DNA from 2 places in the Lactobacillus sp. HMSC08B12 genome. Region 1 is predicted to be linked to the other one. Evidence: predicted binding sites of a transcription regulator. Region 1 holds the regulator's gene; the other holds the start of a gene.
What was found. The regulator LexA, encoded in region 1, represses DNA repair genes until DNA is damaged. The targets are predictions, from matches to a motif close to CNAACANNTGTTNG.
Positions count from the first base shown of each region.

Region 1 (3,410 bases):
TAGCGGCAGACATAAAGGGCCAAAGCCGCCAGCAAAATTGCCAGAACATAGCTAAAAAATTGCTGCCAGCTGATTCTCCCCGTATCCAGCTGGTCAGCCATCATGCCCAGGATCCGCGGCGGGACCAGGTTGGCTGCCGAAGTCAGGACTAAGGCCGTGATCCCTAAGGCGTAGCGCTTGCGGTGGGCTTTAAAGAACCAGCCCAGCTTGCTGAAAGTATCCATTTTTTCCTCCCTCTTTTATTTGGGTTTTATCTTTTTCTCCTTCTTTTCTAATCCCCCTAGCCCGAAAAAAAGAGCGCCAGGATTCCCCTAGCGCTCTATGGCTGACTAGACTAGTTCTTGGCTGCCTGGTGCTTGATCATGTTCATCACTTGGTTGACCTTCTTGGCTGAAGGCTTCTGGCCCATTTGTGACATCATGGTTTCAACCATTTCCCGGGTAATCGGGGGATTCTTCTTAAAGTAGTTTTTCATGTAAGTCCGGGCACCGTAAAAACCAGCAACCGCACCCAGAAGAGCTGCCAAAATAATCAAGAAAATCGCCAAACCTAAATTCATTATCGCTAAACCTCCATTGGTCTTAATTTGTTATCCGCCTCAGCGGAGATGCATTCGTTAGTCACACAAATACTATCTTACAAAACTTCAGACCATTTTTAAAGGATAAATCTTATCTGAGAACCTTTTTCTTCTGAATTTGCTTGGCTTTCTCCGGCGTAACGTCCTTGCCTTGATCGTCAACAATTACCAGGCTGTCCAGCTGCTGCTTGAAACCTGCCCGGAAGTTGGCGATAAACTGCTTGTGCAGTTCTTTGCGTTCAGCCTCTTCAGCCTCCGTCAAGCCGCTTTCCTGCTTCTTCTTGTATAATTCATTGATTCTTTTTCTGACTTGATCTGCTTCTGTCATATATATATCCGCCTTTCTAGTGATAAGAATAGTGTACTCGCTTTGCAAAAATAAAAAAAGTTTTAAGCCCAGAACGCCCGTTTGCAAACTTCCCGAATATTTGCTAAAATAAGTAATAACCGACAATAAGATTTTTGACGAAGGAAAAGTAACTATGGCAACTCACGACTCAAAACAATTAGAAATTCTGCAATACATCTACGATACCGTTGAAAACCGCGGCTTCCCGCCGACGGTCCGGGAAATCTGCGCGGCAGTTGGCCTGTCTTCAACCTCCACTGTCCATGGCCATTTGACCAGACTGGAGCGCAAGGGCTACCTCATCAAGGACGCCACCAAGCCCCGGGCTTTGGAAATCACCCACGCCGGCCTTGACGCCTTGGGCATCAAGCCTAAAGACATTCCGGTCATCGGGGTTGTTACCGCCGGCCAGCCGATCCTGGCTGTCCAGGACGTGGAAGACTACTTCCCGCTTCCACCGAACCTGGCCAGTGATGCCGGTGAGCTCTTCATGCTCCGGGTACACGGCACCTCAATGATCAATGCCGGTATCTTGAACGGGGACTATGTCATCGTCCGCAAGCAGACCACGGCCCAGAACGGGGAAATCGTGGTCGCCATGACTGATGACGGGGAAGCAACAGTCAAGCGCTTCTTTAAAGAAGACTTCCACTACCGCCTGCAACCGGAAAATGATGCCATGGATCCAATTATCTTGAACCATGTGCAAATTTTGGGCAAGGTCGTCGGTCTTTACAGAACAAATATTGATTAATACAGTATTGCCGGTCAGCAAGCTCGATTAGCTCATATTTTTTGAAAAGATGTTTTGTTTTATGCAAAGCATCTTTTCCTTTTCAACCGTTTTCTGAAAACGGTTGACATTTTCATGGCGTTTTCTATTGCCATTTTCCTGAAACTCCGTTAATCTAATAACTATTCGACAAATTATTAGTTAAAGGAGTTTTCAATTAATGAATATCATCATTGCCTTACTGCCAGCCATCGGCTGGGGGGTTATGCCTTGGATCGTTAACAAGGTGCCAAACAGCAAGCCGGCCAACCAGATCTTCGGCGTCGGCATGGGGGCGACTATTGTCGGCATCATCGTGACTTTAATCCAGCATCCGGCCATTTCCATGCCAGTTTTCTTCCTGTCCCTTCTGTCCGGTGCTTTATGGACGATCGGTCAAATCGGCCAGTTCATCTCCTTCACCCGGATCGGGGTCAGCAAGACCATGCCGATCTCAACTGGCCTGCAGCTGGTCGGCAATACCATCATCGGGGCTTTGATCTTTGGTGAATGGAAGACCAGCAACGACTTTATCTTCGGGATCATTGCCCTGGTCATCATCATGGTCGGCGTCATCTTGACCGCCTACACTGAAAAGGGCGACGGCTTCACTCAGAAGACCACCAACAAGGACATCCTCTTCCTGGTCTTGACCACGATCGGCTACCTGGCCTACTCTGCCTTCCCGAAGACGATTACGGCAGACGCTGAATCCATGTTCCTGCCGCAAACCCTGGGGATCCTGCTGGGGTCTGTGATCTACCTGACCTTCAGCGGCAACAAGGCTGCCTTCAAGGAAAAGACCAGCTACCTTGACCTCTTTGCCGGCATCAGCTTCGGGATTGCAGCTTACGCCTACATCATCTCCGCTCAACTCAACGGGGTGACCAACGCCTTCATCTACGGCCAGCTGAGCGTAATCATCTCCACCATCGGCGGGATGACTCTGCTGGGCGAACGCAAGCAAGGCAAGGAACTGGTTGCAACGCTTGCCGGCCTCTGCCTGATCGTTGTCGGCGCTATCCTTTAAATCTAAATCAAAATACTAAAATACAAATAATTTACGTGCTAGCTAAAAAGCTAGGAGCAGATGCTCCTAGCTTTTTACTTTTTGTATTAGTTTTTCCGTCTTATTGAATCTTAACCTTCTGGCTTTCTGCATGTTTGACGTCAAAGCCGGAGACCTTGCCGAACCACTTCTTGACCAGCTGGTCATATTCTCCGTTGGCTCGCAGCTGCTTTAAGGCCTGATTGATCGCCTGGCGCATTTCGGTCTGGCCCTTTTCAACCCCGATGCCGTATGGCTCCTCAGCTAAAGAGGCCTTGGTCAAGGTGAATTCCGGGGTATCAGCGATCAAACCAGCCAAAATCCCGTTGTCGTCGATCATGACATCCCCTTGCCCGGCCTTTAAGGCGTTGAAGGCTGACCCGTAGTCGTCAAACTGCTTGACGCTGGCCTTTGAAGCCAGCTTAGCCACCTGGTTGGCCACGTCGGTCCCCTTGATGGCAATAACCACGACTCCCTTTTTATTCATGTCAGCAATGCTTCTGATCTTGCTGGACTTCTTAACGATCATGGATTCGTTGGCGTTAAAGTAAACGTCAGAGAAGTCGATCACCTTCATCCGCTCCTTGGTGATGGTCATGGTTGAAATGACGGCGTCCAGGGAGCCGTTGTGCAAAAGGGTGATCCGGGTCTTTTCCGTGAT
Region 1 covers NZ_KV793184.1:32,341-35,750, forward strand. The annotation lists gene HMPREF3168_RS06795 (ABC transporter ATP-binding protein) at 1-224, opposite strand, end outside; gene HMPREF3168_RS06800 (YneF family protein) at 335-559, opposite strand; gene HMPREF3168_RS06805 (DUF896 domain-containing protein) at 672-908, opposite strand; gene lexA (transcriptional repressor LexA) at 1,063-1,683, shown strand; gene HMPREF3168_RS06815 (GRP family sugar transporter) at 1,883-2,731, shown strand; gene HMPREF3168_RS06820 (transporter substrate-binding domain-containing protein) at 2,832-3,410, opposite strand, start outside.

Region 2 (3,410 bases), on a different contig from region 1:
TTTGGCAGGTCCACGACTGACACGGTCGTTTCCACGACCGTATCCGCCGCGCTGCTCTGGATGGCATCCACGATGATTTGGCGGGCAAAGCGGTCGGCTCTGGCACTGATTTCTTCCTCGTTAGCCCGAATCAGCTCCGCCTTCTCCTTGGTCAGGTGGTCGGAGACCTGGGCCAGGACAATCTTCTTGGCCTCTTCTTCGTCTAAGCGGGAGATTTCCAGCAGCTTGTCTTTCTGCTTCTCGACCAGCCCGTGCGCTTCTTCCAGCAAACCAGCGGCTTTTTCTTCCTGCTGTTTGATTTGGTCTTTCCTTTGTGTGAGTTGTTTCTCCCGGTCATCGAGCAGGCTGCTGCGGTGATCCAGGGTATCTTCTTTCTGCTGAAGACGGTTTTCCTTGCGGGCCGCTTCATCGCGGCGCCTGTTCAGCTCGTCTTCAACCTTCTGCCGGTAATCCCTGATTTCTTCCTGGGCTTCCAGGATCTTGGCCTTCTTCTCCGTCTCAGCATCCCGCTTAACGGCTTCAGCGGCCTGCTTCTGCGCCTGGACCTCGGCCTTGGCTACTTCGACTTCGGCTTTCGCCTTGGCCAAAATTGCCTCCGCGCTCTGCCGGGCGTTTTCCGCCTTGGTTTCCCAGGCATTCTTCCGGATGGCATAACCAATCAGGCATCCCACGACAAGTGAAATAAGAAAAATTACAGCGACTGTTGCGAGAAGAAATATAGTATTATTCATCATGAGTTACGTCGCCTTTGTATTTAGAATTATTCGCACATTACTAATCATATGTTACATTTTTGGTCAAGTCAATTCCTTAGCTGCATTTGCGGAAACAAAAAAGATTGCCAGACTTCTGCTCGCAATCTTTTTATTGGCCAAAAACTGCCTATTTATCAGTCTTTTCCGGACTTGCCGGCTCTGCTGGCTTCTCTTCGCCAGGAGCTGCCTTCTTAGCCCGCTGCTCCTTGACCTTCTCTGGATTTTCCTTTTCTTCCAGAGATTCAGCATCGATTCCGTAAGCCTTGCGGACCTGGGTCCGGATGTCCTCGGAAACGTCCGGGTGTTCCTCCAGGTACTTCTTGGCGTTTTCCCGGCCCTGGCCGATCTTTTCACCGTGGTAGGAGTACCAGGCCCCGGCCTTGTCGACGATGTCCTGGTCAGCAGCCATGTCCAGCAGTTCGCCGGACTGGGAGATCCCCTGCCCGTACATGATGTCGACTTCAGCTACCTTAAATGGCGGAGCAACCTTGTTCTTGACCACTTTGATCTTGACCCGATTACCGATAACGTTGGTGGACTGCTTGATCTGTTCCGCCCGGCGGACTTCCAGCCGGATGGTTGAGTAGAACTTCAGCGCCCGACCACCTGGGGTGGTTTCGGGATTACCAAACATGACGCCGACCTTTTCCCGGATCTGGTTGATGAAGATGGCAATGGTCTTGGTCTTGGCAATCGTCCCGGAGAGCTTGCGCAAGGCCTGGCTCATCAGGCGGGCCTGGAGACCGACGTGGGAGTCACCCATTTCACCTTCGATTTCGGCCCGCGGCACCAGGGCGGCAACGGAGTCGACCACGACGATGTCGATGGCCCCGCTGGAGATCAAGGTGTCCGCGATTTGCAGCCCTTCTTCCCCAGTGTTTGGCTGAGACAGGATCAATTGGTCGATGTCCACGCCCAAGGCTTCAGCGTAAGCCGGGTCCATGGCGTTTTCCGCGTCGATGTAGGCCGCCGTGCCGCCCCGCTTCTGCACTTCAGCTACGGCGTGCAGGGCAACGGTCGTCTTACCGGAAGATTCCGGCCCGTAGATTTCCACGATCCGGCCCCGCGGGTAGCCGCCCACGCCCAAGGCCGCGTCCAGGGCCAGTGAGCCTGACGGAACAGTCGAGATCTGGGTGTCGACCTTCTCGCCCATCCGCATGACCGCGCCTTTACCGAAGTTCTTTTCAATTTTCTTTAAAGCCGCTTCAAGAGCCGCTTGTTTTTCATCTTTAGCCAAATTTTTTCCCTCCTGGAAACTTACTACTAAACATTATACTTTGAAGGCCTGGTAAAAAGCAAGAAAAATCCGAACTAACGTTCAAACTATTTCTCCTCCACTTACTAGTACAAGAAAAAAGCCCTTTTTTCCCCAATCTGACTTAAAAAATAAAAAATGAGTACCTTGCTGATACTCATTTTTAAAGAATAGTGATTTTCTAAATGCTTACATTGAACCCTTGAAGACATCCCATGAAGAATGGAAGTAGTCGTAGCCGGAGTAGATCGTGAAGATCAGAGCCAGGTAGAGCAGGATGGTGCCCAGGTGGAAGATGTCGCCAAAGAGCAGGAAGATGATTGACAGCATCTGGCAGGTGGTCTTGATCTTGCCAGGCATGGCAGCCGCCATGACCTTGCCGTTGTTTTCGACCACGATCAGGCGCAGGCCGGTCACAGCCAGTTCCCGGCAGACGATGATGGCTACAACCCAGGCTGGAGCCAGATTCAATGCAACCATGAAGATGAAGGCCGTCATGGTCAGCATCTTGTCCGCCAGCGGGTCAGCAAACTTACCAAAGTTGGTTACCAGTCCCCGGGAGCGAGCGATGTGGCCGTCAAACCAGTCGGTTGCGGAAGCAACGGCAAAGACGATCATGGCCACCACCCGGCTCCACAGAATTTCAGTCCCTGCCAGGGTGAATGAGCCGGCTGGCCATTGGGCAATCAGCAGGATCATGAAGATAGGAATCAAAAAGATTCGGAAAACAGTCAGTTTATTTGGTAAATTCATTGCTTTAAATTCCTCACTTTTAAGAATTAATGGTCATTCTTCTCTTATTGCTTGCTGCTGGAAGCGGCAGATGATGATGGAGCAGATGATGCCTGGCTGCTTGGGGCAGCGCTGGATGAAGCTTGTGAGCTTGATCGAACGCTGGAGCTGGAAGCTGCTGGCCGGCTGGAAGCTGAGCTTTGCACGCTGGAACTTGCCCGGCTGCTGTAGCTCGTGCTGGTATTGGTGTTAGTGTTGGTGCTAGTCGTGCGGCTTGCCGCGGAGCTGCTTGCTGAAGCAGAGCTGTCACCCAGGTAGATAGTCAAACGGGTCGTGCCGTTGATTGGAGTGAACGGAATCTTCTTGCCGCCAACAGTTACAGTCACGCCAGTATCAGTCCCCAGGTAAACGATCAAAGTTTGCCCCTTCTTGACAGTTTCCGTGTGCTTTTCACCGCTTTGCAGGGTCCCCTGGTTGGTGATCACGTTGTCAACGGAAACGTAGTAGTAGATGCTTTGCTTGCTTGACCGGACTACCAATGGCGTGCTGGACTTGATGCCAGTTACCCGGTAGCTTGAGCCGCCAAGTGAAGCAACCTTGATTGAGCTGGTCTTCTTTTTCTTGGATGAAGAAGAAGCTGATGAGCTCTTCTTGCTGGAAGACTTCTT
Region 2 covers NZ_KV793126.1:15,864-19,273, reverse strand. The annotation lists gene rny (ribonuclease Y) at 1-734, opposite strand, end outside; gene recA (recombinase RecA) at 883-1,992, opposite strand; gene pgsA (CDP-diacylglycerol--glycerol-3-phosphate 3-phosphatidyltransferase) at 2,200-2,763, opposite strand; gene HMPREF3168_RS02590 (helix-turn-helix domain-containing protein) at 2,808-3,410, opposite strand, start outside.
Region 2: the regulator LexA is predicted to act here: its motif matches at 2,063-2,076, upstream of recA (recombinase RecA).